Regions from separate parts of the Paucibacter sp. B51 genome, predicted to be linked through region 2. Evidence: predicted binding sites of a transcription regulator. Region 2 holds the regulator's gene; the other holds the start of a gene.
What was found. Region 2 encodes sigma-54, which starts transcription at its own class of promoters, with help from an activator protein. Its sites were predicted from a motif close to TGGCANGNAANCTGCTTT; they were not measured.

Region 1: a site for sigma-54 is predicted at 7,670-7,687, ahead of OOB33_RS23540 (PEP-CTERM sorting domain-containing protein). Genes of this name have one in related genera too.

Annotation. Positions count from the first base shown of each region.
Region 1 covers NZ_JAPIVN010000002.1:607,346-616,139, reverse strand. The annotation lists gene OOB33_RS23570 (LysR family transcriptional regulator) at 1-760, shown strand, start outside; gene tldD (metalloprotease TldD) at 825-2,288, shown strand; gene OOB33_RS23560 (3-deoxy-7-phosphoheptulonate synthase) at 2,572-3,699, shown strand; gene OOB33_RS23555 (hypothetical protein) at 3,768-4,079, shown strand; gene OOB33_RS23550 (trimeric intracellular cation channel family protein) at 4,094-4,765, opposite strand; gene htpG (molecular chaperone HtpG) at 4,936-6,819, shown strand; gene OOB33_RS23540 (PEP-CTERM sorting domain-containing protein) at 6,890-7,552, opposite strand; gene OOB33_RS23535 (serine/threonine protein kinase) at 7,806-8,794, opposite strand, start outside.
Region 2 covers NZ_JAPIVN010000001.1:1,341,340-1,350,133, reverse strand. The annotation lists gene OOB33_RS05745 (serine/threonine-protein kinase) at 1-1,217, opposite strand, end outside; gene argS (arginine--tRNA ligase) at 1,258-2,976, shown strand; gene OOB33_RS05735 (SPOR domain-containing protein) at 2,973-3,722, shown strand; gene OOB33_RS05730 (thiol:disulfide interchange protein DsbA/DsbL) at 3,784-4,476, shown strand; gene OOB33_RS05725 (thiol:disulfide interchange protein DsbA/DsbL) at 4,542-5,216, shown strand; gene lptA (lipopolysaccharide transport periplasmic protein LptA) at 5,405-6,043, shown strand; gene lptB (LPS export ABC transporter ATP-binding protein) at 6,040-6,849, shown strand; gene OOB33_RS05710 (RNA polymerase factor sigma-54) at 6,948-8,477, shown strand; gene OOB33_RS05705 (SGNH/GDSL hydrolase family protein) at 8,716-8,794, shown strand, end outside.

The DNA.
Region 1 (8,794 bases), on a different contig from region 2:
GGCGCTGGAAGAGTCGCTGGGCCAGGCCTTGTTCGAGCGCCACAGCCGGGGCTTGAGCCTGACCGAGGCCGGCCAGGCCTTGCTGCCGGCCGCACGGCGCATGCGCGAGGGCGCGCAGGAGCTGGCCCTGGCCTTGGCCGCGCGCGATCAATCGCTGGCCGGCACGGTGCGCCTGACCGCCAGCGATACGGTGAGCACCTATTTTCTGCCGCCGGTCTTGCATGCCCTGCGCCAGCGCTACCCCGAGGTGCAGATCGAGCTGGTGGTCAGCAACGAGCAGGAGGATTTGCAGCAGCGCAGCGCCGACATCGCCCTGCGCATGGTGCGGCCCGAGCAGGAGATGCTGGTGGCGCGCAAGCTCAGCGAATGGCCGGTTGGCGTGTTTGCCCACCGCGACTACATCGCCCGTCGCGGCCTGCCGCAGATGGCCAATGTCCTGGAGCACGACTGGCTGGGCTACGACCGCTCGGACCGCATGTTGCGCGGCTTTGCCGCGGCCGGCATGCCGGTGCCGGTGAGCTTCTTTGGCCTGCGCTGCGACAACCAGGTGGTGGTCTGGGAGGCCATGCGCGCCGGCATGGGCCTGGCCGTCAGCGCCGTCGCCCTGGGTGAACGCGACCCGGCGCTGCAGCAGGTGCTGCATGAGCTGCCGATCGAGCCGCTGCCTCTGTGGCTGACCGCCCACCGCGAGCTGCGCGATACGCCGCGCTTGCGGGTGATCTTCGACGCCCTGGCCCAGGCCTTCGCGCGGCCGTTCTGATTCAGCGGCAGGGCCAATCGGGCGCCGCCCCTGCGCGGCCGCGCCCGCTCCTACAATGGCTCGCATGATCTCGCGCGAACCCACTCTTGCCCGCCTGGTAGCAGCCCGCAGCCAATTGCTGGAGCCCTACGGCCTCAGTGAACATGTTCTGACCAAGGCCTTGCGCCTGATCACCGAACACCGGGTTGACGATGCCGACCTGTATTTCCAGACCACCCGTGCCGAGGGCTGGAGCCTGGAGGAGGGCATCGTCAAGAGCGGCTCCTTCAGCATCGACCAGGGCGTGGGTGTGCGCGCTGTGGCCGGCGAGAAGACCGCGTTTGCCTACTCCGACGATATTTCCGAAGCGGCCCTGATGGACGCCGCCCTGACCGTGCGCAGCATCGCCGCCGCCGGCCAGAGCCGCCGCGTCAAGGTGCCCAGCGTCGGCACGGTGGCGCCCAGCCGTGCGCTCTACGGCGCGGCCGACCCGATCGCCAGCCTGGACAGCACCGAGAAAGTCGCCCTGCTGGAGCGCGCCGAGCGCATGGCCCGGGCCAAGGATCCGCGTGTGGCCCAGGTCATGGCCGGCCTGGCCGCCGAACATGATGTGGTGCTGGTGGCGCGCGCCGACGGCACCCTGGCCGCCGATGTGCGGCCCCTGGTGCGTATGTCGGTGACCGTGATTGCTGAGAGCAACGGCCGCCGCGAGGTGGGCAGCGGCGGCGGCGGCGGCCGTTTCGGCCTGGCCTATTTCACCGACGAGATGATCGCCAGCTACGTCGATCAGGCGGTCAATGCGGCCCTGACCAACCTCGACTCGCGCCCGGCCCCGGCCGGTGAGATGACCGTGGTCTTGGGCCCTGGCTGGCCCGGCGTGCTGCTGCACGAGGCCATCGGTCACGGCCTGGAAGGCGACTTCAACCGCAAGGGCTCCAGCGCCTTCGCCGGCCGCATCGGCCAGCGTGTGGCCGCCAAGGGCGTGACGGTGCTGGACGACGGCACCATCCCCGACCGCCGCGGTTCGCTCAATGTCGACGACGAGGGCTGCGCCTCGCAGCGCAATGTGCTGATCGAGGACGGCATCCTCAAGGGCTACATCCAGGACGCGATGAACGCCCGCCTGATGAAGGTGGCTCCGACCGGCAATGGCCGTCGCGAGAGCTATGCCCACCTGCCCATGCCGCGCATGACCAACACCTATATGCTCGGTGGCGACAAGGACCCCAAGGAAATCATCGCCAGCATCAAGAAGGGCCTGTACGCCACCAACTTCGGCGGTGGTCAGGTGGATATCACATCGGGCAAGTTTGTCTTCTCGGCCAGCGAAGCCTTCTGGGTGGAAAACGGCCAGATCCAGTACCCGGTCAAGGGCGCGACCATCATTGGTAACGGCCCGGATGCACTGACCCGCGTCACCATGATCGGCAATGACATGCAGCTGGACACGGGCGTGGGCGTCTGCGGCAAGGAAGGCCAGAGCGTGCCCGTGGGTGTCGGTCAGCCGACCCTGCGCATCGATGGCCTGACCGTGGGCGGCACCGCCTGAGACCTGTTGTGCCAAGACCTCAGTGCCCCGTTCGGCGCTGAGCGTTTGTCAAAAACTGCGTGCTACATTCCAGCTCATGCACTCGCCGAAGACCTATTTCTTTAGCTTTTTTTGGTTCTCTGACCGCACCGGCGGCCGAGAGGTGAGCGCGTAAGCCAAGCAAGACAAGCAAGCACAGCGCACAAATCTCAAGAAACCGCCGGGTCCACCACCTGGCGGTTTTTTTTCGTCTCTTGAGCCGCGCTGCATCGAACACAGACCACGGAAAGTGAGAGTCACGCCCATGAATGCCAAGTCCGCCAAACCGGAGATTCAGGCTGAACGCTGGTACTCGCAAGAGGACAAGACCAGCGCGACCGATGACGAGCGCATCGTCGACATCACGCCGCTGCCGCCGCCGGAGCACTTGATCCGTTTCTTCCCGATCCGCGGCACGCCGATGGAGCAGCTGATCGCCGGCACGCGCCAGAGCATCCGCAAGATCATGCAGCGCAAGGATGACCGCCTGCTGGTCATCATTGGCCCCTGCTCCATCCACGACCCGGCTGCGGCGCTGGAGTACGCACGCCGCCTGCTGCTCGAGCGCGAGAAGTACGCAGACACGCTGGAGATCGTCATGCGCGTCTACTTCGAGAAGCCGCGCACCACGGTGGGCTGGAAGGGCTTGATCAACGACCCCTACCTCGACGAGAGCTACCGCATCGATGAAGGCCTGCGCATCGCCCGCCAGCTGCTGCTGGAGATCAACCGCCTGGGCGTGCCGGCTGGCTCGGAGTTCCTGGACGTGATCTCGCCTCAGTACATCGGCGACCTGATCTCCTGGGGCGCCATCGGCGCGCGCACGACCGAGAGCCAGGTGCACCGTGAGCTGGCCTCGGGCCTCTCGGCCCCGATCGGTTTCAAGAACGGCACCGACGGCAATATCAAGATCGCCACCGACGCCATCCAGGCAGCCGCCCGCGGCCATCATTTCCTCTCGGTGCACAAGAACGGCCAGGTCGCCATCGTCGAGACCAAGGGCAACAAGGACTGCCATGTGATCCTGCGTGGCGGCAAGGCGCCCAACTACGACGCCGAGAACGTGGCTGCTGCCTGCAAGGACCTGGCCGCCTCCAAGCTGGACACCACGCTGATGGTGGATTGCTCGCATGCCAACAGCTCCAAGCAGCACCTGCGTCAGCTCGAGGTGGCGCGCGATGTGGCGGCGCAGATTCGCGCTGGCAGCCAGAGCATCTTCGGCGTGATGGTCGAAAGCCATCTCCACGACGGCGCCCAGAAGTTTACGCCGGGCAAGGACGATGCCCGCAAGCTGGAGTACGGCAAGAGCATCACCGACGCCTGCCTGGGCTGGGACGATTCGCTCGAAGTGCTGGAGGTGCTCAGTGCCGCGGTGAAGGCGGCGCGCGCGTGATTTGAGTCCCTGCCCGGCGGCCCGGTTCTGAGCCAGAATCGGGCCGTTCCAGCCCCGAAAGGCCCGCGATGCGCAGTGAAGTGAAGGTCGTGTTCAGCCCACTCCAGCAGTTCGATCTGGTGGTGGATGCCGAGGAAGTCTTGAGCTTTGAGGCCGCCCGCAAGTGGCTGGACGAGCAGTACGTCAAGAACGAGTGCGAGCCCATGCGTGGCTCGGGCAAGGTCTTGCTGGCCGACAAGATTCTCGGCGTGGCCGCGGCCGTGGGCCCGGCGGCCTTCAGCGACCCGGCCTGGGCCATGGACTACGCCCGTGCCACCAGCGGCGCCTTGAGCAAGGCCTTGCTCAAGGTCGACGTGGCCAAGCGCACGCTGTCGTACTGAGCCTGTGGGCCCGATCAGGCCTGCAGCTGAGGCGCTGGCAGCTGCCAGCCCAGCTGCAGCGATGCCAGGCGCAGAGCCGCCACCACCAGCATGCCGCTGAAGAAGGCGATCTGGCGCGGCAGGCCCAGGGCCCGCAGCAGCAGATAGGCCGCAATGCCGCCGATGGCCGCGCTGGCGTAGATGTCCCGGCGCAGCAGCAGGGGCACCTGGCCGGTCAGCAGATCACGCAGCACACCGCCGCCGCTGGCGGTGATGGTGCCCAGCAGCACGACCACCAGGCGTGGCTTGCCGGCCTCTTCGGCGATCTCGGCGCCGCACAAGGCGAACAAGGCCAGGCCCAGGGTGTCGGCCAGCACCAGGGCGACATGGCCGCTGGCCAGGGCTTGGCTCCAGCGGCTGGCGGCCAGGGCGGTCAGCAGGGCGGTGAGGCCGATCACCTTGATGTAGCGCGTGTCCGTCATCCAGAAAATGGGGTGGCGGCCCAGCAGCAGGTCGCGCAGGGTGCCGCCGCCGATGGCGGTGATGGCGGCCAGCACCAGCACGCCGAACAGGTCCAGCCCGGCCTGCATGGCGGCCAGGGCGCCGCTGCTGGCGAACACGGCCACGCCGGCCAGATCCATCCAGTACAGGATGGCGCGGGCGCGCGGGGTCAGGGATTCTTTGTCGTCGGCAGCAGCGGGATACATGGGGCCGGATTTTCGCAGCCCCACCCGGTCGCCCGGCAAAACTTGCAGCCCGGGCTCTTGAAGCTCACGCGCGCGTCCCCACATCCCGCTCACCAGTGCGGGCGGCAGGCCGTTCCGCGCCCATCGTCTTATTGTTTGTCTTTTGTTTTTCAAAGATCCACGGGCACGCCATGACACAAAAACAAACCCATGCCTTCCAGGCCGAGGTCAAGCAGATCCTGCACCTCGTCACCCATTCGCTGTACTCCAACAAGGAAATCTTCCTGCGCGAGCTGGTCTCCAATGCCTCGGACGCCTGCGACAAGCTGCGCTTCGAAGCGCTGGACCATGCCGAGCTCTTCGAGGACACGCCGAACCTGGAGGTTCGGGTCTCGTTTGACGAGGCCGCCCGCACCGTCACCATCAGCGACAACGGCATCGGCATGAGCGCCGAGGAAGCCATTGCCCACCTGGGCACCATCGCCAAGAGCGGCACGCGCGAGTTCATGGCCAAGCTGGAGGGCGACCAGAAGAAGGATGCCAACCTGATCGGCCAGTTCGGCGTGGGCTTCTACTCGGGCTTCATCGTCGCCGACCGCATCACGGTCGAAACCCGTCGCGCCGGCCTGAAGGCCGAAGAGGGCGTGCGCTGGACGTCCGAGGGTACAGGCGACTACGAGGTGGAGACCATCACCAAGGCCGGCCGCGGCACCGATGTGATCCTGCATCTGCGCGAGGGCGAGGATGAGTTCCTCAAGACCTGGCGCCTGAAGTCGGTCATCAGCAAGTACTCCGACCACATCTCCCTGCCCATCCTGATGAAGAAGGAAGAGTGGGATGCCGAGGCCGCCAAACAGGTGGTCAAGGACGAATGGGAGTCGGTCAACAAGGCCTCGGCCCTGTGGTCGCGCTCCAAGAGCGAGATCACGCAAGAGCAGTACGACGAGTTCTACAAGCAGATCAGCTACGACACCGAGGCGCCGCTGGCCCACACCCACAACCGCGTGGAAGGCCGCAGCGAGTACACCCAGCTGCTCTACATCCCCAAGAAGGCGCCGTTTGACCTGTGGAACCGCGACAAGCGCGGTGGCGTCAAGCTCTACGTCAAGCGCGTCTTCATCATGGATGACGCCGAGGCGTTGATGCCGGTCTATCTGCGCTTCGTCAAGGGCGTGATCGACTCGGCCGACCTGCCGCTCAACGTCAGCCGTGAGCTGCTGCAGGAAAGCCGCGATGTGAAGGCCATCCGCGAGGGTTCGACCAAGCGTGTGCTGGGCATGCTGGAATCGCTGGCCGACAGCGAGGATGTAGCCGATCGCGCCAAGTACGCCGACTTCTGGAAGGACTTCGGCCAGGTGCTCAAGGAAGGCATCGGCGAAGACCACCAGAACCAGGAGCGCCTGGCCAAGCTGCTGCGCTTCGCCTCCACCCAGGCCGACGAAGGCGTGTCCCTGGCCGACTACCTGAAGCGCGCCAAGGAAGACCAGGAGGCGATTTACTACATCACCGCCGACAGCTTGAGCGCCGCCAAGAACAGCCCGCAGCTGGAGATCTTCCGCAAGAAGGGCATCGAGGTGCTGCTGCTGACCGACCGCGTGGACGAGTGGATGCTGTCCCACCTGTTCGAGTTCGAAGGCAAGCCGCTGCAATCGGTGGCCAAGGGCGCCATCGATCTGGGCAAGCTGCAGGACGAAGAGGAAAAGAAGAAGGCCGAGGAAGCGGCTGAAACCTTCAAGCCCTTGCTGGACCGCCTGAAGGAAGCGCTGAAGGCCCGCGCCAAGGACGTGCGCGTCTCCACCCGTCTGGTCGACTCGCCCGCTTGCATCGTGGTGGAAGAGGGCGATATGAGCGGCCATCTGGCCCGCCTGCTCAAGCAGGCCGGTCAAGCCGCGCCCACCTCGCTTCCGACCCTGGAGATCAATGCCGAGCACGCCCTGATCAAGAAGCTGGACGGCGCCGCCCAGTTCGACGATCTGGCCCAGGTGATCTTCGACCAGGCTGTCCTGGCCGAGGGCGGCCATCTGGAGGACCCGGCCGCCTACGTGCGCCGTGTCAACGCCATGCTCTTGGGCTGATGTTTCCTCAACGTCCTGCTCGATGAAAAAAGCCCGCCATCTGGCGTGCTTTTTCATGCGGAGCGCGCGCTCAGACTGAGCGGCGACGGCCGGCGCAAACGCCCAGCAAGGCCAGGGCCACCAGCGACAGCGTCGCGGGCTCTGGCACGTGGTTGGATGCGGGGGCAGCGCCAGTCAAGGAGATCGAATCGACCCCAAAGTCATTGCCGTAGCCCCAGTCGAGCCAGCCGCCGCCTTGGTAGTAGCCCGACAGTTGGTATTCGTTCTTCAGTGTGATTTGAGCTGTTGTGGCAGCGCCAGAATTCCAGCTCAAGCTGATCAGGTTCCAGCCGCCTGTGGCAGCCTTGACGATGCCACCGACATTGCTGCCGTTGATCTGCGCTTGGATGGGCACGTTGTAGGGTGCATAGCCGGCGTAGTCGTCCTGCACGTAGAACTGGAGCGTGTAATCGCTGTTGGCGGCAATGTCGAAGACGGAGCTGATGAAGAAGCGATGGTCGGGTTCCGGGCCTGTGCGGGTGCCCAGGTTGAAGTAGGCGCCACCCTGCCCGCCGGAGCCGACAACGCAATTGCCTTGGCCTTGGCAGTCCGACCAGTAGGCATCACCGCGAGTCCAGCCGTTGAAACCGTTGTCAAAGCCTTCGCTATAGACAACGCCGGCTTGTGCGCCACCGGTGAAGAGGCCACCAACGAAGGCCAGAGTCATGGCGCTGAAGAGTTTTTTGGATTGCATAAGTTGCTCATTCAAAGAGGTTTGAACCAGAACCCGACAGCTCAGCGCCACGTCCCGCGCAGCGCCTGAGCGCTGGCTTGACATGGCCTCCGTTCCATGGGGAGAAGGCAACATTCAGTTACAAGTTCCGTGCCAGCTTGATACAGCTCAATGAATCAAGGAGTTAGGGCCAGGAGCTTGTTGGGCTGCGGGATTCTGTAAAGCTGGCCGACAGATCCTGGATGCCAGGGGGGCTCGAAAGACCCGCGCCTTCCTAGCGGAAACCCTCGTCGAACTGAACCCCGCCTTCATCGAGGAAGTCATCCACGGGGTGCTCGTCCTTGGGCGTCATGGCCTCCAGCTGCTCGCCCAGTTTGGCGACCTGGTCATGCCAGTAGTTGGGCGTGCCGAACCAGGGGAAGGCGAGCGGAAACGCCGGGTCGTTCCAGCGTTTGGCCAGCCAGGCGCTGTGGTGAATCATGCGCAGGGTGCGCAGGGGTTCGATCAGGCGCAGCTCGCGGCGGTCGAATTCGGCCACGGTTTCATAACCGTCCAGCACCCAGGACAGCTGCTGGCGCGCCGCCACCTCGTCGCCTGAGAGCAGCATCCACAAGTCCTGCACCGCCGGGCCGGTGACGGCGTCGTCCAGGTCCACAAAATGCGGCCCATGGTCCGGCGTCCAGAGGATGTTGCCGGGGTGGCAGTCGCCGTGCAGGCGCAGCAGCTCCAGCTCCGGGATGCTGTCGAAGATGTGCTGGATGCGGCTCAGGCAGGCCTGAACCACCGCATCCCAGGCGGGGAAGACTTCGATGGGCACGCAGCCCAGGGCGACCAGCAGATCGCGGGCCATGCGGCCGGGCTCGGCGCCGGCCCAGCGCAGGCGGTGCTCGAAAGGGCGCTGCCGGCCGACCGTGTGCAGCCGGGCCAGCAGGCGGCCGATCCAGCGCAGCACCTCGGGGTCTTCCAGCTCGGGCGCCCGCCCACCTTGGCGCGGGGTGACGGCAAAGCGCTGGTCGCCGAAATGGGCCAGCGTCGCCGGCGTGCCGGCCAGGTGCAGCTGGCCCTTGATGTCCTGCAGCGCCCAGGGCGCGGCCACGGGCACCTCGGCCTCGGCCAGCTCGCGCGCGAACTGGTGCTCTTCGAGGATCTGCGCATCGCTCCAGCGCCCGGGCCGGTAGAACTTGGCCACCGCAATGCGCCCGTCTTCCAGGTGCAGCTGCAGCACCCGGTTCTCGTAGGAGTTCAGCTGCAGCATGCGGCCGT
Region 2 (8,794 bases):
CAGACCTCGCTGACCCGCACATCGGTGCTGTGGCGGCGCAGGTCCGGGTTGGGCGCCAGATAGGCCATCTCGCCGACCGAGGTGCCCTGGCCCAGGGTCGCCACCTTGTTGCCATCGCGGAAGACATCGACCGCCCCCTGGGCAATGATGTGAAAGGTATTGCCTTCCTGGCCGCGCTTGTAGAGCGCATGGTCGAGCGGAAAACGCCGCCAGCGCGCCCGGTGCACCACCTCCCAGAGCTCCACGTCGCCAAAATCGGAGAAGAACTCCAGTTCGCGCAACATATTGAAGCGCTCCGAATCCTTGACCTCGTAGAGCCGCGCCAGAGGCACCAACTGCTTGGACACCAGCTCCGACAGTGCCTTGGCAAAAGCCTCCCAATCGGCATAGCGCTCTTGCGGATGCTTGGCCAGGGCCTTGAGGATGACCGCCTCCAGCTCCGGCGTCACCCCACCCCGCAGGCCTTGCAGCGGCGGTGGCGCCTGGTGGTAGATCTGGTGCATCAAGGCCATCTGGCTCGGCGCATCGAAGGGCGCGCGCCCGGCGACCAGGTGGTAGAGCACGGCGCCCAGGGCGTAGATGTCGGCGCGGCAATCGACATCACCCCCCTCGATCTGCTCGGGCGGCATGTAGGCGAGCGAACCGACCCGGTGCACCTGGGTCGAGTCGGAATGCAGATTCAGCGCGCTGCCGAAATCACTGACCTTGACATCGGTGACCTGGCCTTGGGCATCGAGCACGGCCAGCAGATTGGCCGGCTTCACATCGCGGTGGATCAAGCCCTGGCGGAAGACATAACTCAAGGCCATGGCGCACTTGAAGCCGAGCTCGACAATCTGGTCCAGCGGCAGCAGGCGGTCGCTGCGGCAGAAATGCTTGAGCGTGACGCCCGGCACATACTCCATCACCAGATAGGGCGCGTCTTCCTCGGGCACGGCGTCGAGGATCTGCACCACATTCGGGTGCTGCAGGCGGCCGGCCAGCGCTGCCTCGGCGGCGTAGAAGCGCAGGCTGAAATCGCTGCCCTGCCCGGCGCGGCTGACGGCGGCCCAGGCGCGCATGCGCTTGATGGCCACCTCGCTGCGGTGGAACTCGTCGACGGCCAGGAAGACATCGCTGGTGGCGCCCTCGCCGAGGCGGCGCAAGACCTTGTACTTGCCGATGTGGGCGGGCAGGTCCGAAGCGCTCTCGAGGACGGGGGCTGAATCCAGGGACATGCCGAACATCATACTGACGCCCGCCCCGTAGAATTCGCCCATGATCCAAGCCAAGCAAGAATTGCTCGCCGCCCTGGCCGAAGCCATTCAAGAACTCAGCCCCGGCACCGACCTGGTTGCCGCCTTCGAATCTCCCAAGCAAGCCGCCCATGGCGACTTCGCTTGCACGGCCGCCATGCAGCTGGCGCGACCGCTGAAGAAAAACCCGCGCGAGCTGGCGCAGGCCCTGATTGAGGCCTTGCAGCGCCGCCCGGCCTTCCAGCGCTGGGTCTCGGCCCTGGAGATCGCCGGCCCCGGCTTCATCAACATCCGCCTGACCGCTGCGGCCAAGCAGGCCGTGGTGGCCGAGGTGCTGGGCGCCGCCGATCGCTTCGGTCAACAGCCCGCCAATGAGCAGCATGTGATGGTCGAATTCGTCTCGGCCAACCCCACCGGCCCCCTGCATGTGGGCCATGCCCGCCAGGCTGCACTCGGTGACGCCATTTGCAGTTTGTTTCAAACCCAGGGCAGCCAGGTCACGCGCGAGTTCTATTACAACGACGCTGGCGTGCAGATCGCCACGCTGGCCAACTCGACCCAGTGCCGCCTGAAGGGCCTCAAGCCCGGTGACGCCGGCTGGCCCGAGAGCGCTTACAACGGTGACTACATCCAGGACATCGCCGACGACTTCCGCGCTGGCAAGACCGTGGTCGCCGACGACCGCCAGTTCACCGCCTCGGGCGATATCGAAGACCTGGACGGCATCCGCCAGTTCGCCGTCGCCTACCTGCGCCACGAGCAAGACCTGGACCTGCAGGCCTTCGGCCTCAAGTTCGACAACTACTTCCTGGAATCCAGCCTCTACAGCTCGGGCCGGGTCGAAGACACGGTGGCCAAGCTGGTGGCCAACGGCAAGACCTTTGAAGAAGGCGGCGCACTCTGGCTGCGCAGCACCGACTACGGTGACGACAAGGACCGCGTGATGCGCAAGTCCGAAGGCGGCTACACCTACTTCGTGCCCGATGTGGCCTACCACATCGACAAGTTCCAGCGCGGCTACACCAAGTGCATCAACGTCCAGGGCACCGACCACCACGGCACCATCGCCCGCGTGCGCGGCGGCCTGCAAGCGGCCGATGTGGGCATCCCCCAGGGTTTCCCGGACTACGTGCTGCACAAGATGGTCACGGTGATGAAGGGCGGCGAAGAGGTCAAGATCTCCAAGCGCGCCGGCTCCTACGTCACCCTGCGCGACCTGATCGACTGGACCAGCCGCGACGCCGTGCGCTTCTTCCTCATCAGCCGCAAGGCCGACACCGAGTTCATCTTTGACGTCGACCTGGCGCTGAAGCAAAACGACGAGAACCCGGTGTTCTACGTCCAGTATGCGCACGCCCGCATCTGCTCGGTGATTCGCAACTGGGTGGCCCGCGGCGGTGACGAAAGCACCCTGGCCCAGGCCGACCTCAGCCTGCTGACGGCGCCCACCGAGGCGGCCCTGATGCTCAAGCTGGCCGAGTACCCGGCCATGCTGTCCGGCGCGGCCGCCGGCCTGGCCCCACACGATGTGGCTTTCTATCTGCGCGATTTGGCCGGTAGCTATCACAGCTACTATGCGGCTGAGCGCGTGCTGGACCAGGCGCCCGAGTTGAGCGCGGCCCGGGTGGCCCTGCTGGCCGCCACGCGCCAGGTCCTGCGCAATGCCCTGGCGGTTCTGGGGGTCAGCGCACCCGAGGTGATGTCCCGCGAAGCGAACCCTGAAGCGACGGAGAAGGCATGAGCACGGCTCAATCTGGCAGCAGCAACAACAACAGCAGAAACGGCAACAAGAGCAAGCAACAACGGGGCGGTTTTGTCCTCGGCCTGATTGTCGGCTTGCTGCTGGGCCTGGCCGTGGCATTGGGCGTGGCGCTCTACATCGCCAAGGTGCCCATCCCCTTCATCGACAAGGTGCCCCAGCGCACGGCCGAGCAGGATGCGGCCGAGGCCCAGCGCAACAAGAACTGGGACCCCAACGCCCCCCTGGCCGGCAAGGCCGGCGCCAAGGTGGCCAGCGGCGTGGTCAGCGGCGCCCCGGCGCCCGCCCCTGCAGTGGTGGCTCCGGCCGTCCCTGCCGCCGTGACAACGCCTGCGCCCGCTCCAGCTGCCTCCACAGCGGCAGCACCGGCCACCAAGCCTGCTGACAAGGCCACCGAGAAAGCTGCCGAGAAGGCCGCCGACAAATCCCCGGCCGACAAGAAGGCCGAGGCCAAGGCAGCTGCCGCCAGCGCCGCCGCAGCCGCGGCCGACCCCAACCTCTACTTCGTGCAGGCCGGCGCCTATGTGAAGAACGAGGACGCCGAGCAGCAACGCGCCCGCCTGGCCTTGCTGGGCTTCAGCGCCAAGGTCATGGAAAAGGAACAGTCGGGGCGCACCGTGTTCCGCGTTCGCATCGGCCCCATCGACAGCCGCGATGAAGCCGAGGGCATGCAGCGCAAGATCGAAGCCGCCGGCATCGAAGCCAATCTGGTCGGCGTCAAGCGCTGATCGTCTGTCCATCACCCAGGGCCTGCCGAGGCCTCTTTTGTCCACCGAGATGAACGAGAAGATGAAGATGATGAAACGTCGCGAGTTTTCTGCCCTCTTGTCCGCACCTCTGAGCCTGGGTGCCCTGGGCACGCTGGCCGCTGCGCCGCAGCTGGCCCTGGCCCAGACCGACCCCTTCGCGGGCAAGTACCAAACCCTGTCGCAAGCCCTGCCGAGCAGCACCCCGGGCAAGATCGAGGTGGTCGAGTTCTTCTGGTACGGCTGCCCGCATTGCTATGCCTTCGAGCCGGTGCTGGCGCCCTGGATCAAGCAGCTGCCGGCCGATGTGGCCTTCCGCCGCGTGCACGTGGGCTTCAACGCCATGATCAAGCAGCACCAGAAGCTGTTCTACGCCCTGGAAGCCCTGGGCAAGGCGGCGGAGCTGCAGGACAAGATCTTCAACGCCTTCCATGTCGAGCGCTTGGACCTCAACGACGAAAAGAGCATCACCGAGCTGGTGGTGAAGCTGGGCGTGGACGGCGCCAAGTTCAAGGACGCCTACAACGCCTTCGGCGTGGTCACCAAGGCCGGCCAGGGCACCAAGCTGTCCGAGGCCTACCGCATCGACGGCGTGCCCGCCCTGGGCATTGGCGGCCGCTACCTGACCTCGCCCTCGATCGCCGGCCTGCGTGGCGACAACGAGCAGGCCAACGGCCGCCGCGCCCTGGCCGTGGCCGACCACCTGATCCAGCTGGCCCGCGCCAGCAAGGCCTGATCGTTCTTCCTGTTCTGCTGTCCTCACCTCATTGAACCCTGAACCGCGCCAGCGCCCGCCCCGATATGAAGACCTTGATCTCTCGCCGTGAGTTCTCTTCGACCCTCGGGCTGGCCGTGGCCGCCCTGCCGACCCTGAGCCTGGCTCAGGGGGCGGCGCCGGTGGAAGGCAAACACTATCTGCGCCTGGCTCAGCCGCTGCCGAGCACACCGGGCAAGATTGAGGTGATCGAGTTCTTCCTCTACACCTGCCAGCACTGCTTCGCCTTCGACCCTCATGTCAGCGCCTGGGCCAAGCAGTTGCCGGCCGATGTGAGCTTCCGCCGGGTCCATGTGGGTGTGGGCGCCATGCACAAGCTGCACCAGCGCCTGATGTTCGCGCTGGAAAGTCTCGGCCGCCTGGGCGATTTCCACGAATCCGTGTTCAAGGCCATCCATGTCCAGCGTCTGGACCTCAGCGATGAGAAGGCCATCACCCAATTCGCCGTCAGCCTCGGCCTGGAAGAGGCCAAGTTCAAGGCGGCCTTCAACTCCTTCACCGCCAACAGCCGGATGGCGCAATCGGCCCAGCTGGCCGCTGCCTACCGTGCGGAGACGGTGCCAGCCCTGGGCATCGGCGGCCGTTTCCTGACCAGCCCCAGCCTGGCCGCTGGCCCGGGGCAGAGCGCCGCGGTGGGCCACCAGGCCGCCCTCGCCCTGAGCAACCAGCTGATCCAACAGCTGCGCGGCGGCAAGGCCTGATGAATGGATGGCACCGGACGCACCGCGGCGTGATGCTCACGCTTCACGCACGGCGGGCGCTCCGGGCTGACCCAGGCCCGTACTAGAATGGCCTGCAAGTTTTGTGCCGCCTTCACGGGCGGCGAACGCGTGCTCGCTTGATTCGATTGCCCGGCCTGCCCCCTCCTCCATCCCTCCTGCTGCTGCCCATGAAGCTGTCACCGCGCTTTTCCGTCTTGCCCGGCTTGCTGGCGGCCTTGCTGCTGGGCGGGGCCTCGACTTCGGGCTGGGCGGAAAAAGGCGACCGCGCCAAGCCGCTGAACATCAGCTCCAAAAACGGCGGCAGCGTCGAGATCGCCAAGCAGCGCACCGAATTCAACGGTGATGTGGTGCTGAGCAAGGGCAGCCTGGTGCTGCGCGCCGAGAAGCTCGATGTGCGCGAAACCGGCGACGGCTACTACCAGGTCTATGCCAATGGCCAGACCGGCAAGCAGGTCAGCTTCCGCCAGGCGCGCGATGTGCCGGGCGAGGCCATCGAAGGCCTGGCCGACCAGCTCGAATACGACACCCGCAGCGACACCGTGCGCTTCATCGGCAATGCCGTGGTGCGCCGCCTGCAGGGCACGACGGTGGCCGACGAGGTGACCGGCGCAGTCATCCTGTTCGACAACCGCAGCGAGGTCTTCACCCTCGAGGGCGGCCAGACCTCGCCCCACCCGAGCGGCCGGGTCCGTGTGGTGATGATGCCGCGCGGCGGCGCGCCCGAGGCCGCCTCGGCACCCGCGGCCGCGGCCTCCGGCGTGCAACTCAAGCCCAGCACCAGCCTGAGCCCCCGCAAAGCGCCATGAGCAGCAGCAACAGCAGCGTCGCCAGCCCCCATCACGCGCCCGTGGCCGCCCTCGAATCCGGCCCGCGCAGCCGCCTGGAAGCCGAGGGCCTGGCCAAGAGCTACGGCGTGCGCCGCGTGGTCAAGAACGTGCATCTGGGCGTCAACAGCGGCGAGGTGGTCGGCCTGCTGGGCCCCAACGGCGCCGGCAAGACCACCAGCTTCTACATGATCGTGGGCCTGGTGCGCGCCGACGCCGGCGAGATCCACATCGACGGCCAATCGGTCGAGCACCTGCCCATCCACCAGCGCGCCCGCCTGGGACTGAGCTATCTGCCGCAGGAGGCCTCGATCTTCCGCAAGCTCACGGTGGAACAGAACATCCGCGCCGTGCTGGAGCTGCAGCGCGACGAGCAGGGCCGCGCGCTGAAAGAGCCGCGCATCAAGGAGCTGCTGGAAGCGCTGCTGCACGACCTCAGCATCGAGAAGCTGCGCGACAGCCCGGCGCCGGCGCTCTCGGGCGGCGAACGCCGCCGCGTCGAGATCGCCCGCGCCCTGGCCACGCAACCGCGCTTCATCCTGCTGGACGAACCCTTCGCCGGCGTGGACCCGATCGCGGTGCTGGAGATCCAGCGCATCATCGGTTTCCTGAAAGCGCGCCAGATCGGCGTGCTGATCACCGACCACAATGTGCGCGAGACCCTGGGCATCTGCGACCGGGCCTACATCATCAGCGAGGGCTCGGTGCTGGCCGAGGGCACGCCGGACGAGATCGTGGCCAACGCCGATGTGCGCAAGGTCTATCTCGGCGAACATTTCCGCATGTAGAGCCGGCCATGGATGCCTACACGCCCGCTGCCACGGCAGCCCCGCGCGGGGCTGATGCTGGGATTCCTGCATCTCACGACTGCCCCTGAGCCCGCGCCATGAAGCAGTCACTCCAGGTTCGACTGAGCCAGCATCTGGCCTTGACGCCGCAGCTGCAGCAATCGATCCGCCTGCTGCAACTGTCCACGCTGGAGCTGAATCAGGAAGTCGAGCAGATGCTGGCGCAGAACCCGCTGCTCGAAACCGAAGAAGACTTCTCCGTCGCCACGCCCGAGCTGCCCGAGCTGCGCCCGGCCAGCGCCGCCGAGGACAGCGGCGCCGACCGTGAGCTGGGCGGCGGCGCCGAGGCCGAGGCCACGCCCGAGCTGCAGGCCGAAGACTTCGGCAGCACCGAACGCGAGGACTGGGAGAACGGCACCGAGGGCGACGATTTCGACGGCATCCGCGAACTGCCCAGCAACAACGGCAGCGGCTCGGGCAGCAACGATGAAGACGGCGAACGCAGCGACCAGGAATCGGCCGAGATCAGCCTGCAAGAGCATCTGGTCCAGCAGATGGCCGGCATGCACCTCAGCGATACCGACCAGCTGGCGCTGCGCCTGCTGATCGATTCGCTCAACGAGGACGGCTATCTCGAGGACAGCCTGGAAGCCATCGCCGAGGCCCTGGTGCCGGACGGTGACGAGGACAGCGCCGCCGAGCGCGAGGAGCTGCTCGACCACCTGCGCATCGCCCTCAAATGGCTGCACCACATGGACCCGCCCGGCGTCGGTGCCCGCGAGCTGACGGAATGCCTGGAGCTGCAGCTGCGCCAGCTGCCGCGTAGCGCGCCGCAGGTGATCGCCATCATGATCTGCAAAAAGCACTTGGACCTGCTGGCCAAGCGCGACAGCCGCCGCCTGATGCTGCTGACCGGCGCCGACGATGCCTTGCTGCGTGAAGCGCAAGCCCTGATCGTGGCCCTGGAGCCCAAGCCCGGCCGGCGCTTTGCCCGCGGCCAGGCGCCGGCGGTGATCCCGGACGTGATCGTGCGCAAGGTCGGCCGCGAGCTGCGCGTCATCATCAACCCCGAGGTCGCGCCCAAGCTGCGCATCAACGAGCTCTACGCCAACGCCCTGCGCCAGACGCGCGGCGGCATCAGCAACAGCGCCCTGGGCGGCCAGCTGCAGGAGGCACGCTGGTTCATCAAGAACATCCAACAGCGCTTCGACACCATCCTGCGCGTCTCCACCGCCATCGTCGAGCGGCAAAAAGGTTTCTTCAGCCACGGCGCCGTGGCCATGAAGCCCCTGGTGCTGCGCGAGATCGCCGATGAGCTGGGCCTGCACGAATCGACCATCTCGCGCGTGACCACGGCCAAGTACATGGCCACGCCCTTCGGCACCTTCGAGCTCAAGTATTTCTTCGGCTCGGGCCTGTCCACCGAGGCTGGCGGCGAGGCCTCCAGCACCGCCGTGCGCGAGCTGATCAAGCAGTTCATCGCCGCCGAGAACCCGGCCAAACCCCTGTCCGACAGCGCCCTGGCCAGCATGCTGGAAGAGCAAGGCATCCAGGTCGCGCGCCGCACCGTCGCCAAATACCGCGAAGGCATGCACATCGGGACGACGACGATGCGGCGGGTGGTTTGAAGCTTGAAGCTTGAAGCTTGAGTGAACGGGTGAATCAGTGAACTGGTGAACCACACCCCACGATTCACCATTCACCATTCACCATTCACCATTCACCATTCACCTGTTCACCTGTTCACCTGTTCACCCGTTCACCCGTTCACCCCCAAACGTGAACACGCACACCGATTTCAGGTGATTCCCATTTCGAGACATGCCATCATGCCGCTGACTTGGATCGTTACTTGAAAGGTCTGCCGTGAACACCACCCTCCGCTCCCCGGCCGGCGCACGCCTGCCCGCGCTGCTGATACTCGCCGCCAACCTGGCCTGGGCCG